DNA from 4 places in the Geodermatophilus sp. URMC 64 genome. Region 1 is predicted to be linked to each of the others. Evidence: riboswitches for the same ligand, from Rfam matches in the RefSeq annotation. Region 1 holds a riboswitch; each other region holds the start of a gene.
The links. A riboswitch is a leader RNA that binds a small molecule or an ion and turns the genes downstream of it on or off. The one in region 1 is predicted to bind cyclic di-AMP.

Region 1 (3,536 bases):
CCCGGCCTGCAGGGAGTCGAAGCGGTTGAACGCCGGCTCGATGACCACCGGGTAGAGGAACGAGCCGACGACGACCAGCAGCGCGGCGGCGGCCGCGGCCCAGGCCCACCAGAACCGCGGCATCCGGCGGGCGAGGACGACGAGCACGAGGACGGTGAGCGCGGTCAGGCCGGCGTCGATCGCCGTCGAGACGCCGACGTCGCGCAGGAACAGTGGCCAGATGCGGGTGGACAGCCCGTAGCGGTGCCGGACCACCTCGCCGTAGACCGCCAGCGGCAGCGTGACCAGCCGGCCGATGACGGTGAGCGCGAACGTGCCCAGGACCACCTGCCAGAACCAGCCGCCGCCGAGCGGAGCGGCCACCGCGCGGACCAGCCGGCTGCCCAGCCGGGTCAGCCCCAGCCCCGCGGACACCGCCAGGCCGAGGACCAGGTTGGCCAGCGAGGCCGGCCGCAGCGCGGCGGCGAAGGAGTCGGCGCGGTCGACGACGGCCGCCGGCAGGCCCGCGGTCGGGTCGACCGGCACGTGGCCGCCCGGCGGTGCGGGCAGCACGGTCCACGGCGTGCGGAGGACCACCACCAGCACGAACGCGGCGCCCAGGACGACCGCCGCGGCCAGCGCGACGCGGGCACTCCCCCGCCCCGCCCAGCTCACGCCGTCGATCCTAGGGGCGGGCACAGCGAGGGCCGGTGACCCGTGCGGGTCACCGGCGCTCGCCGGATCCTCGTCTCAGCCGATGCGGCGGGCGCTGTTGTAGCCCGGCATCGCGTCGACGCTCACGACCTTGACCGGCTGGCCGGAGGTCGAGGCGTGGACCATCTGCCCGTTGCCGATGTACATCGCCACGTGGCTGACCGGGCTGTAGAAGAAGATCAGGTCACCCGGCTGCAGCTCCGAGCGCGAGACGGGCGTGCCCATCCGCGACTGCATGCTGCTCGAGTGCGGCAGGCTGATGCCCGCCGCCGCGTAGGCGTACTGAGTCAGGCCCGAGCAGTCGAAGCTGTTCGGACCGCCCGCGCCCCACACGTACGGGTCGCCGACCTGGGCCAGGGCGGTGTTCACCGCGGTCTGCGCGGCGGCGCTGCCGCCGCCCGCGGGCGCCGGTGCGGCCGCCGGGGCGACCGCCGCCGCGGCGACCGCCTGGCCACCGTGGGACTCCGCCACCTGCTGCCGCTGCGCCGCGCTCAGCCGGTCGTACTGCTCCTGGAAGTCGGCGATCTGCGACTTCAGGTCGGCTTCCTGGGCCTCGATGCCGTCGAGCGTCCGCTGCGCCTTGGCGGCGGCCTCGTCGGCGTCGACCCGGGCGGCCTCGGCGGCGTCGGCCGCCTCCGAGACCTGGTCGACCACCTGGTTGGTGTGGCCGGCGATCGCGTTCAGCGTGCCCAGCGACGAGACGAAGTCGTCGGCCGAGTCGCTGGTCAGCAGCGCGTTGAGGGTGGTGACGTCGTCGCCCCCCGTGGTGTAGGCGCTGCGGGCGATCTCGCGGATCTGCCCCTCGAGCTCCTCGAGCTGCTGCTGCGCCTCCTCGGCGGCCTCGTCGGCGGCCTCGGCGGCGTCCTGCTGCTGCTCGAGCTCCTCGCGGGCGGTGTTGACCCGCTCCTGCACCACCTCGAGTTGGTGGCTGGCGTCGGCGACCAGCTGGGCCGCCTGCTCGGGCGTGGTGGCCCGGCCGGGTTCGGCGGTCGCCGTGCCGGGTAGGAGGGTCACGGTCAGCGCCGTGGTGGCACCCACCAGGAGCCCGGAGCGGAGCCAGGCGGAGCGGCGGGTGCGGGCGGGATGGCTGTTGTCGTTTCGTTCGCGTGCATGCCCCAGGGCAGGGCGAGGCGTCGCCACGTGCGGCGGCTCTCCTTCTTCCTCAGCTACCGCCTACCGAGTTAGCTGACGGGTTCGGGCTGGGAAGATGGCGCCCTATCTCCGTGCCCCGGCGAGCCGGCGCACGCTGAATTCACCCCAGTGCTGCGGTGGGTCCCCGGTTCCTCCTCGGGCACAGGAACGTGCCGTCGGACGATTCGGCGGTGCTCGACCGAGGCCACCCCGGTGGGGCGACGACCACCCGGTCGAACTCGGCCACCGTACGGGCGTGATGCAGTTGTGACAAACCGACCCCCCTGTGATTGTCGTGATCGTCACTGCGAGCAGCATCACTGGCGCGCCGCGTGAGGTCCGCAGGTCCGACGCCAGGCGTGCCGGCTCAGCCGATCCGGCGGCCGCTCGCTCCGCCGGACCGGTGGCGCAGCGGGGGCACCAGGCCGACGTCGGCCAGCGCGCGAACGGCGCGGCGCTCCACGTCGTCGAAGTCCACGACGACGCCCGGCCTCGGGACGACGACGTCCTCTGCGACCGGCTCTGCGCCGGCACGGGCGGTGGTGGGTGCGCGGTCGGGCAGCGCCACGACCACCGGGTCGTCGGTCTGCCAGCCGGGGGGCGCGCCGAGCAGCACGGTGACGACGCAGTCGGCGCAGCCGGTGCCGCGGGCGGTGCAGGTGTCGCAGTCGATGAGCATCGCTTCTCTCCTCCGTGAGTCGTCCGCACGGTAGGAGGGGCCACCGACAATTCCGGTGCGTTCTCGCGTCCGGGGGTTGACACGGACGCCGATCAGGTGCCCGCGTACTCCCAGTGCCAGGGCTCCTCGCGGCCGTTGCCGGGATCGGCCCAGGTGGGGTGCAGCCAGCCGAACCGGCCGGCGTTGGCCACCATCCAGGTGTACTGCGGCGTCCCGTACGTCTGGATGCCCCCGCAGAGGTCGGTCGCCAGACCCCAGCCGTGGTTGCTGGTGCCGGGGACCGCCGCGAGCGCGGGCTTCTCCCCGTAGAGCTTCACCTGGCTGGCGTAGCTGCGGTAGGAGTCGGTGATGCAGATCGGCGACCCGAAGGCGTCGGCGAACGCCGCGGACATCGCCTTCCACGCCGCCGCGGCGTCGCAGCGCAGCTGGTGCCCGCCGACGCCGATCGGGCACATCGCGCTGGGCGGGATCAGCCCGTTCGGGTAGCCGCCCCACGCCCGCGCGCCGTCGTAGCTCGGCGGGTAGACGGTGTTGCCGCACTCGACCTTCAGAGCCCCGCCGGTGGGCCCGGGCGCGTCGACCGGCGCGCGCTGGCCGAGGCTCGGCCGGCCGATGCCCAGCACCTGGTCGGCCGGCAGCTTGCGGACGACGACCGCGCCCGCCCGCGCGTCGGCGGCCAGCATGGTCTGCGGGTCCAGGGCGATGCCGACGTGCCCGAGGCCGGACTCGGCGGTGCCGAGGAAGACCAGGTCGCCGGGGAGCACGTCGGCGGGGTCGACCGGCGTGGTCACGGCGAACAGCCCGGCCTGGTCGCCCGGCAGCTGGATCCCGGCCGACCGGTACACCGTCTGGACGAGCGTGCCGCAAGCCCAGGAGTCCGGCCCGGCGGTGCCGGGGGCGTAGGGCTTGCCGAGCGCGTCCATCGCGGCCGTGACCGCGTTCAGGGTCTCGGCGGGCAGCACCAGCAGCGAGGTGGGCTGGCGCGGCATCTGGGCCGCACCCCGCTGCGCCCCGCCGGCCTGCGAGGCGACGG
Region 2 (3,536 bases), 2.0 Mb from region 1:
CGCGCGCCGGCAGGGGGTGAGGGCCCTCGGCCGTCCTCCGCTCCGCCATTCCAGACCTCCGGGCAGCGGTGCCCGGATCGCACAGAGGAGAACAATTGCGCACATCCTCACGGCGCCTCGTGTCATTCCTGACCGCGGCCACCGTTGCCTCCGCCCTCGCCGCCTGCGGCGCGGGCGAGAGCCGCGACAGCGGTGACGACACCGGCGGGGCCAACGAGGCCTCGGACATCGGCATCACCGAGGACAGCATCAAGATCGGCGCCCACTACCCGCTGACCGGTGTCGCGGCGCCCGGCTACAGCGAGATCCCGACCGGCGTCCAGGCGTACTTCGACTGGGTCAACGAGAACGGCGGCGTCAACGGGCGGCAGATCGAGTACGTCTACCGGGACGACGGCTACAACCCGACCAACACCGCGTCGGTGGTCAACGAGCTCGTCCTCGAGGAGGAGGTCTTCGCGATCGCGGGTGGCCTCGGCACGCCCACGCACAGCGCCGTCCTCGACTTCCTCAACGGCGAACAGGTGCCCGACCTGTTCGTCTCCTCCGGCTCGCTGCTCTGGGACAACCCGGAGGAGAACCCGTACACGTTCGGCTGGCAGCCGGACTACGAGATCGAGGGCAAGATCATCGGCAACTACATCGCCGAGAACTTCCCGGATGCGAAGGTGGGGCTGTTCCTGCAGGCCGACGACCTCGGCGAGGACGGCGAGAAGGGCGTCCGCCAGTACCTCGACGCCCAGATCGTCGACGTGCAGACCTACGTCCCCGGCAACACCGACATCACCGCGCAGATCGCCGCACTGCAGGCCGCCGGCGCCGACTTCGTCGTCGGTTTCAACGTGCCCAGCTACACGGCGATCGCGCAGCTGACCGCGCTGCGCCTGGGCTACAAGCCGCAGTGGTTCTACTCGAACATCGGCTCGGACCCGCAGCTGGTCGGCGCGCTGCTGGCCAACTTCTCGCAGGGCCAGGTCAGCGACGCCAGCCTGCTCAACGGGGCGTTCACCACGGAGTACCTCAACGGCGTGGACGTGCCGGACGACCCGTGGGTGCAGCAGTGGCAGGAGATCTGGGACGCCTCCGGCCAGGAGGGCGAGCTGACCAACTTCCGCGTCTACGGCATGGCCCAGGCCTACACCGTGGTGCAGGCGCTGCTCGCGGCCGGGCAGAACCCGACCCGCGACAGCCTGGTCGAGGCGATCGAGGAGAACGGCCAGGACTGGGAGGGCCCCTGGCTGGCGCCCTTCCGGTACTCCGCCGACCGGCACGCCGGCATCAGCGGCGTGAAGGTCGTCCAGCTCAACGGGCTGGTCGGCGAGGACCAGACCGGCGTCCTGACCACCGACAACGGCGACGCCGAGATCGAGGAGTCCGACGGCGAGGCCAGCGACGTGCCGGAGAACGGGATCCCAGAGGCCTGACCGGCCGTACCGCACCACCGCACGACGCGACGGGCCGTCGGCTCCCCACCCGGGAGCCGGCGGCCCGTCCGCACGAGCGGGGAGGGCACGTCGGCCCCGGCGGACGGGGCAGCCCTCCGGGGGCGGCCGCCTGGTCCGGGTCGGCGGCCTCGGAGGCCCGCACGCCGTCCGCCACGATCGAGAGCGAGCATGGGCACTGCGCGCCGAGGCGGACTCGGAGCGGCCGGTGAAGGCGATCGGGGTGGCGCTGGGGCCGGACGCCGACCTCGACGTGCTGCGGCAGATACCCGAGGCCACGGGCGGCGCGGCCTACTCCGCGGAGGACCCGGCCGACCTGCAGGACGTGCTCTACGACGCGATACGCCAGCGGCAGTGAGCTGACCCGCATTTCGGCGAGCGGTGTCGCCGTCACCTGCCGTTTCCCGGTCGGTGGCACCGGATGTGGCGTCCATCACGGCGACAATGCACATAACGGGACGTAGCGTTTTGGCTGCGCTCAGCAAACAAGGAGCGCGGAGCCGGTCCGCCAAACCCTGCCCACCGGCTGCCATCCCGAACAGTTCAGGGCAGGGGTGGGGGACCCACTTTCCACGGCGCGCCACGGCCTCGGGCCGCGCGCCTCGGGGTGAAGCCGCGCGACCCGCGGCCGGGCACCGATCGCCCGAACCCGACAGCTCACCTCGCCGGCGGTGATCGGAGATCACCACACACCATGGCCAAGCACCGCGCGCCCCGCTACGTCCGCACCAAGAAGGTCATCGCCCGCGCCCCCGTCGCCGCCGGCGCCACCGTCGTCGGCATCGGCGTCCTGAGCTCCCCGGCCCAGGCCTCCACCACCCACGACTGGACCGGCGTCGCCGAGTGCGAGTCGGGCGGCAACTGGAGCATCAACACCGGCAACGGCTACTTCGGCGGCCTGCAGTTCAGCCAGTCCACCTGGGCCGCCTTCGGTGGCACCGACCTCGCCCCCCGCGCCGACCTGGCGACCCCCGCCCAGCAGATCCAGATCGCCGAGGAGGTGCTCGCCGGGCAGGGCATCGGCGCGTGGCCGACCTGCGGCAAGCGCCTGACCGACGGCACCACCGCGGCCGCCGCCGAGGCAGCCCCGGCCCCGGCTGCGGCGGCCCCCGCTCCGGCCGACGCGGCCGCCGAGAAGGACGCCGCCGAGAAGGACACCGCCGACACCGCCGCCGCCCCGAGCGACGGAGCTCCGGCCGGCGACTACACGGTCGAGCCCGGCGACACGGTCGCGAAGATCGCCGCCGCGCACAGCGAGCCGTGGCGCGAGCTCTACCAGCGCAACGCCGGCGTCATCGGCGGCAACCCGAACCTGATCTTCCCGGGCCAGGTGCTGCTGACCTCCGGCTCGGCGCAGGCCGCTCCCGAGGCCGCTACCGACGCCGCGGCGCCGGTCGTCGCCGCTCCCGTTGTCACCGCCCCGGCCGTGGCGCCCATGGAGGTGGCGCCCGCCGCCGCTCCCGTCGCCGCCCCCGCGCCGGAGGCCGCCGCCGCACCGGCCACGACCACCGCGACGATCACCAACACCGCCGGCGCCATCAAGCCGCAGGCACAGGCGGCCGCCGACGCGGTCGTCTCCAACGTGCCCGGCGCCGACGCCATCACCCTCGGCGGCACCCGGGCCAGCGCGCGGGACCCGCACGGCCACCCGTCCGGCCTGGCGATCGACTACATGGTCATGAGCGACGCGGCCCTCGGTGACGCGATCGTCGCCTACCACCTCGCCCACTGGGACGAGCTCGGCGTCGAGTACGTCATCTGGCAGCAGCGGATCCTGACCTCGCCGACCGGCGCCTGGAAGCAGATGGCCGACCGCGGCAGCGCCACGCAGAACCACATGGACCACGTCCACGTGAACTACGGCGGCTGAGCCGCGCGGGAGGCCGAACGGTCTTCCGCCGACCCCGGACCGCCCCGCCCGCATCCCGCGGCCGGGGCGGTCCGTCGATTCCGGGGCAAGACCGGCCGGCCGGGTGCCGCCGCCTGACCGGACCTTTCTGTACAGAAAGCCCCGGTCAGACCCGGGCGAGCAGGCCGTCGAGGGCGGCGGTCACCTCGTCGACGGTCACCTTCGCCAGGGCCGGGTCCAGCTCG
Region 3 (3,536 bases), 780 kb from region 1:
GATCCAGGTGCGCCCGGCGGCGATCGCGGACGACGGCTGGCGGTTCGTGGTCGCGGACGTCGCCCAGCTGGAGCCGCGGGTGCTCGCCGGTATGAGCGCGGATGCGGCGCTGGCCGAGGCAGCGCGCTCCACCGACCTGTACGAGGGCATGGTGGCCGCCGGCGCCGTCGCCTCGCGCGCGGAGGCGAAGCTCGGCGTGCTGGGGGCCATGTACGGCGGCACCCGGGGCGAGAGCGGCCGGATGATGCCGCGGCTGGCCCGCCGGTACCCGCGGGCGATCGGGCTGGTGGAGGAGGCCGCCCGGGCGGGGGAGCGCGGCGCGGTGGTGCACACCCTGCTCGGCCGGGGGTCGCCGGCGCCGACCGGTGGGTGGGCCGAGCGCGCCGTCGAGCTCGGGGAACCGCCCGACGAGGGCGGCTCCCGGGAGGAGCGGGACCGCTCCCGCCGCGCGTGGGGGCGGTTCACCCGCAACTTCGTCGTCCAGGGGACGGCGGCGGAGTGGGCCCTGTGCTGGCTGGCCGACCTGCGCAACCGGCTGTGGCGGCTCGGCGGCGCCGGCCGGGTCGAGGAGCGGCCGCACCTGGTGTTCTTCCTGCACGACGAGGTCGTCGTCCACACGCCCGAGCACCTGGCGCCGGACGTCGTCGACGCGGTCCGCGGCGCCGCGGCGACGGCCGGCCGGCTGCTGTTCGGCGACTTCCCGGTCGACTTCCCGCTCGACGTCGCCGTCGTCGCGTCGTGGGCCGACGCCGGCTGACCCCGGATCGGCAGGCCGTAGCACGCTTCCGCCGTCAAGGCGGTAAGCCGCGACGTGCATCACCCGACGAATCGACGGCCCCTGATTGTCACGACTGCATAACGGCTCTACGGTGAAGAGGTCCGGTCGGTCATCACGTCCCCACCCGGGGAGTCCGAGCGGACGCCGCCGAGTCGCCCACCGTTCGGCCACGAGCAACGGGCGAGCCGGGGACCCACCGCAGTACTGGGGTGAATCCTGCCCGTGGTCGCTCTGCGTCCACCGGCGGTAGGGCTGCTTCCCGCCCGAACCCGTCAGCTAACTCGGTAGGCGGCTGACGGAAGAAACGGAGAGCCGCCCCGATGGTGCGCGCTTGCCCTGCTGCCCGACCCCGCACGGCCCGGTACCGCCGGATCCGGGTGCGCCCGCGGATCTGATCGTCGGCGGCCCCCCTTGACGCCGCCCGCGCAGGCCCACCACCCCGAGCACCCTCGCTCGACCGGCTGACCAGCCGCTTCCTGGTGCGCCCGCGCCGCCCTGCCCGCATCCCCTCGCAGTGCGCCCCTGCGCCGCTGCGCCCGTACCTCTCGGAGCACCCCTCCCCATGGACACCCGCACCACCACCTCCGGCCGGGCCCGCCGCGCGCGCCGGCTCCCGCCCGCCGCCGTCCGCCGTCCCGGGCTGTACCTGGGCGTCGCCACGGCCGGCGCGCTCATGGTCAACGTCCTGTTCGGCGCCGACCCGGCCGCCCAGGCCGAGGCCGGGACGTCGGAGTCGGTCAGCGTCGCCCAGGAACTCGGCCTGAGCGCCCAGTCGGGCGCGGTCGCCCCCGCCGAGGACCTGCAGCCGCTCGAGGACCTCGCCGCCAGCCGCAGCACCCGCGAGGCCGAGCAGACCGCCGCGCAGCAGGCGCAGGCGGCCGCCGACCAGGCCGAGCTCGACCGGCAGAAGGCCGAGGCCGAGGCCAAGGCCCGCGCCGAGGCGGAGGCCAAGGCCAAGGCCGCCGCCGAGGCCCAGGCCCAGGCCCGGGCCGCCGCTGCCCCGGCCATCGCCCCGGAGCCGGCCCAGGAGGTCGCCGGGACCGCGGTCACCGCGACCGCGCACATCTCCAACACCGCGGGCAGCGTGAAGCCGCAGGTGCAGGCCGCGGCGAACGCGGTCGTCTCCAACGTGCCCGGCGCCGGCGACATCACCCTCGGCGGCACCCGGCCCAGCGCGACCGACCCGCACGGGCACCCGTCCGGTCTGGCGCTGGACTACATGGTGCTGTCCGACACCGCCCTCGGGAACGCGATCGTCCAGTACCACATCGACCACTGGGACGAGCTGGGCGTGGAGTACCTCATCTACCGGCAGCGGATCCTGCAGTCGCCGGGCGGCTCCTGGGAGGGCATGTCCGACCGGGGGAGCGCCACGGCCAACCACATGGACCACGTCCACGTGAACTACCGCTAGGACGGGTCAGCCCCCGTACGGCCGCGTGATGATCTCCAGCATGTGGCCGTTCGGGTCCTTCCAGTACACGCCCCGGCCGCCGTCGTTGGTGTTGATCTCGCCCGGGTGCCGCTCGAACGGATCGGCCCAGTGGTCCAGGCCGCGGGCCCGGATCCGCCCGAAGATCTCGTCGAACTCCTCCTCGGAGACCAGGAACGCGTAGTGCCGCGGCTGGGCGACCTCGTCGTCCTGGAAGTCGAGCGAGACGCCGTTGTCGAGCTCGACGACCGCGAACGGGCCGAAGTCGGTCGGCGGCTTGCGGCCCAGCAGGTCGGCGAGGAAGGCGGCCGACTCGTGCCGGTCGCGGGCGGCGACGATGGTGTGGTTGAGCTGGACGGGCATCTGCGGCTCCCTCCGACGGCCGTGCGACGGCGAGCAGCCAAGCACGTCCGGGGCCGTTCCGGGAGCGGTCGGCTCAGCGGACGGCGGCGGCCACCTTCGCCGCCGCCTCGGACACCGCGGACCCGACCTTCGCGACGTCGGCGTTCTCGTCCACGAACACGACCGCCAGCGCGGCGCGGGCCCCGCCGTCGGGGCCGAGCACCGGGGCGGCGACGGAGCGCAGCCCGGCGATCACCTCGCCGTGGGAGCTCGCCCAGCCGACCCGCCGGGCCTCCCGCAGCGCCTCCCGGTCGTCCGGGGACGGCGGCTCGGGCATCAGCAGCGCGAGACCGGGGGCGCCGCGGCCCACCGGGTGCCGGGTGCCGGGCCGGTAGACGACGTGCGCCGCGGTGTCCTGCGGCTCCACGCTCGCGACGGTCACCGCCTCGTCGCCGGAGCGGATGACGAGGAAGGCGGTCATGCCCAGGTCGGCGACCAGGGCGTTGAGCCGGGGGAGCGCCGCGGCCTGCAGGTCGGTCCGCACGCCCCGGCCGAGCGCGGCGATGCCGAGGCCGAGCCAGTAGTGCCCGGCGGGGTCCCGCTCGACGAGCTGGTGGTCCTCCAGCGTCCGCAGCAGCCGGTAGGCGATCGAGCGGTGCAGACCGACGGAGGAGGCGATCTCCACGATCGGCTGCGGCGCGCTCACGCTCGCGAGGTGCTCGAGGATCCGCAGGCCGCGGTCGAGCGTCTGGGACTGCGGTGCGCTCTCGGTCATCGCGCCGCCTCGATCCGGCCGGTGACCTCACCGAACGCGAGGCGTGCTCCGTCCCTGCCGGGAGCGGTGGCGGTGATCGTGACGACGTCGCCGTCCTCGAGGAAGGTGTGCGTCGAGCCGTCGGACAGCGTCACCGGCTCCTGCCCGCCCCAGGACAGCTCGATGAACGAGCCGCGCTGGTCCTTCGCCGGGCCGCTGACGGTGCCGGA
Region 4 (3,536 bases), 1.6 Mb from region 1:
CCCATGCCCACCGACCTGCTGCTCGCCTCGCTGTCGTCCTGCTACGCCCTCGCGCTCGTCTGGGCGGCGGGCAAGCGCGGGGTCGAGCTGCCGGACCTCACGGTCACCGCGACCGGCACCTACGCCGGCCCGCGGTTCTCCTCGCTCACCCTCACGGTGGGCACCAGCGCGCCGGTCGACCAGGTGACGCCGCTGCTGGAGCCCGCGAAACGGGTCTGCTACGTGTCCAACACCTTCGCCGCGGTGCCGGAGATCGACGTGCGCCTGGGCCAGCTCGCCGGCTCTTGAGGTGCGGCGCCGCCCGGAGGAGCCTTGCCCCGCATGAGCGTCCCGCCTCGAGACATGGGCGAGCGGCTGGCCGCGCTGGCCGGCATGCGCCCCTGGTGGCCCCTGGTCGAGCCGTCGCCGCGGTGGATCCGCGTCCGGCTCGGCGACGAGCTCGTCGCCGACTCCCGCCACGCCGTCCTGTTCGTGCAGTACGGACCCGAGGCGCTGCCGCGGACCTTCCTGCCGACCTACTTCCTCCCGCCCGACGACGTCCGGCCCGGCGTGCTGGTCGACCCGGCGGACGACGACGGCATGACCACCTGGACCGTGCAGGCCGGCGACCGCCGCGCGGCGCGCGCCGCCTGGACGCACCACGACCCGCCGGAGCACCTGGCCCCACTGGCGAACCTGGTCACCTTCTCCTGGGGCACGGCGCTCACCTGGTTCGAGGAGGACGAGCCGCTGGTCGCGCACGCCCGCGATCCGCACAAGCGGGTGGACGTCGTGCCCAGCTCCCGGGAGGTCCGCGTCGAGGTGGACGGCGAGCTGCTGGCCGAGAGCACCCGCCCGCTGCTGCTGTTCGAGACGTCGCTGCCGGTCCGCTACTACCTGCCGCCCGAGGACGTCCGCACCGAGCTGCGCCCCAGCCCGACGACCTCGACCTGCCCGTACAAGGGCGTGGCCAGCTGGTGGTCGGCGCGGGTCGGCGACCGGGTGCTCGAGGACGTCGCCTGGAGCTACGAGTCGCCGATCCCGGAGAACCCGCGGATCGCCGGCCGGATCTGCTTCCGCAACGAGCACGTCGACCTGATCGTCGACGGCGAGACCCAGGAGCGGCCGGTCACGCCCTGGTCATGAGGTGCCGGAGAGCTGGCGCACGGCCTGGTCGATCGGCGCGCTGTCCTGCTCGACCGGCTCCATGTACAGCCGCGCCCACGCGATCAGACCGTCGTCGCGCAGGCCCATGACGGTCGCGCCCTTCATGAGGAAGGGGCGGCCGTCGGCGTGGCTGCCGCGCCACACCCACTCCGACCAGGTCGTCGTCCCGTCGGTGGTCTCCTTGACGACGCCGACCTGCAGGTCGGGGACGCCGCGGAACATCTGCGCCCAGTTCTCGACGACCTGGTCGCGGCCGCCGAAGCCGCGGTTGGGGTGCACCGGCTGCTCGCTCCGGTAGTCCGGGGCGAACAGCGCGGCGATGGCCTCGAGGTCGTGGGCGTTCATCGCGTCGCGCAGACGCCTGATCGTGGCGTTCATGCCGGGCCTCCCGTGCGTGGGAACGCCCACCAGGCAGCCACCGCGGGCCGGCGCTGTCAATGCCTCCGGTGCCCCGGCCGCGCGATGCACGGCCGGGACACCGGAGCGCGGCTCAGACGAGCCGGCGGGCGCCGACGGCCCCCGGCATGTACGCCAGGTCCACGACCTTGACCGGCTGGCCCGCGGTCGACGCGTGCACGATCTGGCCGTTGCCGATGTACATCGCGACGTGGCTGACCGGGCTGTAGAAGAACACCAGGTCACCGGGCTGCAGCGCGTTCAGCGACACCGGCGTGCCGATGGTCGACTGCATCCGCGACGAGTGCGGCAGGGAGACCCCCGCCGCCTTGTAGGCGAACTGGGTCAGGCCCGAGCAGTCGAAGGAGTTCGGGCCGGCGCCGCCCCAGACGTAGGGGTCACCCCGCTGGGCGAGTGCGGTGTCGACCGCCTTCTGGGCGGCGGCGCTGGCAGCGACGGCCGGGGCTGCGACGGCGGTCCCGCCACCTCCCGGATCCCCGGTGTTGGCGGAGGCGACTCCCGGTGAGAGGACGATCCCGGCACCGGCCAGGAGGGCCAGGGCGGGAGCGGTGAGGCGACGGGCGAGGGACGTGTGTGCAGTCGTCATCGACGACGGTTCTCCTTGTTCTCCGAAGCCGCCTACCGAGTTAGCTGACGGGTTCGGGCTGGGGAACTCGCCCGGCGCGACCGGCCCCCATGACGGTCGCGCTTCACCCCAGTACTGCGGTGGGTCCCCGGCCCGGGCGCCGGCACGCGGCCGGCCGCCCGGTTCGGCGGCGTCCGGGGGGGTTCCCAGGTTCGGGAGTTGTGCGGCCCCGTCCGGACCGCGCAAACGCTAGGAGGGTCTTTGGACCCCGGCGAATCCAGTCAGCGTCGCGTTTCGCGGGTCCGACACGCCCGGCGCAGGGGTGACTCGCCGTCCTGACCAGCGGGAACGTCGAGCCTGGCCGCCGGCCTCCAGCCGGAGCCCGCCCGCCCGGGGGCCGCAACGGGCGGTGCGCGTAACTCCGGCGTACCGGCACGGCACCACGCGGGGTGCTCGGCCGAACCCGCGCCGGCACCGTTTCCCGGCCGCTGCGGCGGGCATCGAACCGGCGGAAGAGGAGGTCGACCATGACCCAGGGACCGACGGGCGGAACCCGCAGCGAGGACCAGGAGCAGGTCACGGCGAACCCGGCGCAGTCGCCGCGGGCCGCGCAGGGCCCGATGTCGGACGACGTCACGCGGGTGCCGGACAACGACGTCGAGGAGGGCGCCGACGCGAAGAAGCCCGGCATGCCCGACGCCACCGGCCCGACCGGTTAGCGCATCCGCTCCAGCGCCGCGGTGAAGCTGGCGTTCCACAGCCCGAGGTAGGGCCAGGTGGCGGCCACCCGCGCGGTCGCCTCGTCCGCCGAGAGCCCCTCCGTGCGGCGCAGCCACGCGCGCAGGACCAGCCCGGTCCGCGACGCGCCGCCGTGGCAGTGCACGAGCAGCCGCCGTCCCTCGGCGCGCAGGGCCGCCATGTCGGCGAGCACGTCCTCGAGGACGACGTCGAGCTCGGTGTTGTAGTCGTTGTCGGCCAGGTAGGCCATGCGCTGCACCTCGTGGCCGAACGGCTCGCCCAGCCGGCACAGCGAGATGACCGCGAAGTCCGCGTCGCTGTACCGGGCGCCGTCGAGGTTGCCCGCCCAGATGCCCGGCAGCACCTCGCGCGGGCCGATCCGCGGGATGACACCGGGGTCGTACGGCGGCGCGGCCCGCCCGTCGAGCGCCGCGGCGAGCTCCTGCAGGTCGTCGAGCCGCCAGGACCGGCCCGCGGCCTCACCGTGCACCACCGACGACCAGCGCATCGGGATGCCGGCCATGCCGAAGGTCGCCCCCGCCAGGGCACCCGCCACCGCGGCGTCACCCGTTGTCTCCCCGCCGGCGTCGATCGCCCGCCGCAGCACCTCCGCGAAGCTGCCGGCGTGCCGGAGTCCCGTGGGGTCCTCGCCGTCCAGCGCCCGGCGCAT

Region 2: linked by a shared signal. The riboswitch ahead of ACWIYF_RS26450 (transglycosylase family protein) and the one ahead of ACWIYF_RS16655 (NlpC/P60 family protein) in region 1 are both predicted to bind cyclic di-AMP.
Region 3: linked by a shared signal. The riboswitch ahead of ACWIYF_RS12960 (hypothetical protein) and the one ahead of ACWIYF_RS16655 (NlpC/P60 family protein) in region 1 are both predicted to bind cyclic di-AMP.
Region 4: linked by a shared signal. The riboswitch ahead of ACWIYF_RS08905 (C40 family peptidase) and the one ahead of ACWIYF_RS16655 (NlpC/P60 family protein) in region 1 are both predicted to bind cyclic di-AMP.

The regions. Positions count from the first base shown of each region.
Region 1 covers NZ_CP199955.1:3,424,133-3,427,668, forward strand. Annotated here, with positions in the region: gene ACWIYF_RS16650 (M48 family metallopeptidase) at 1-654, opposite strand, end outside; gene ACWIYF_RS16655 (NlpC/P60 family protein) at 730-1,707, opposite strand; cyclic di-AMP (ydaO/yuaA leader) riboswitch at 1,849-2,025, opposite strand; gene ACWIYF_RS16660 (hypothetical protein) at 2,192-2,503, opposite strand; gene ACWIYF_RS16665 (D-alanyl-D-alanine carboxypeptidase family protein) at 2,596-3,536, opposite strand, start outside.
Region 2 covers NZ_CP199955.1:5,386,714-5,390,249, forward strand. Annotated here, with positions in the region: gene ACWIYF_RS26435 (branched-chain amino acid ABC transporter permease) at 1-20, shown strand, start outside; gene ACWIYF_RS26440 (ABC transporter substrate-binding protein) at 120-1,424, shown strand; gene ACWIYF_RS26445 (hypothetical protein) at 1,651-1,800, shown strand; cyclic di-AMP (ydaO/yuaA leader) riboswitch at 1,960-2,128, shown strand; gene ACWIYF_RS26450 (transglycosylase family protein) at 2,137-3,312, shown strand; gene ACWIYF_RS26455 (glycosyltransferase family 9 protein) at 3,458-3,536, opposite strand, start outside.
Region 3 covers NZ_CP199955.1:2,643,508-2,647,043, forward strand. Annotated here, with positions in the region: gene ACWIYF_RS12955 (bifunctional 3'-5' exonuclease/DNA polymerase) at 1-757, shown strand, start outside; cyclic di-AMP (ydaO/yuaA leader) riboswitch at 914-1,084, shown strand; gene ACWIYF_RS12960 (hypothetical protein) at 1,341-2,192, shown strand; gene ACWIYF_RS12965 (VOC family protein) at 2,199-2,573, opposite strand; gene ACWIYF_RS12970 (IclR family transcriptional regulator) at 2,647-3,327, opposite strand; gene fahA (fumarylacetoacetase) at 3,324-3,536, opposite strand, start outside.
Region 4 covers NZ_CP199955.1:1,798,218-1,801,753, forward strand. Annotated here, with positions in the region: gene ACWIYF_RS08890 (OsmC family protein) at 1-288, shown strand, start outside; gene ACWIYF_RS08895 (DUF427 domain-containing protein) at 322-1,125, shown strand; gene ACWIYF_RS08900 (nuclear transport factor 2 family protein) at 1,120-1,524, opposite strand; gene ACWIYF_RS08905 (C40 family peptidase) at 1,637-2,149, opposite strand; cyclic di-AMP (ydaO/yuaA leader) riboswitch at 2,165-2,298, opposite strand; gene ACWIYF_RS08910 (hypothetical protein) at 2,656-2,847, shown strand; gene ACWIYF_RS08915 (ADP-ribosylglycohydrolase family protein) at 2,844-3,536, opposite strand, start outside.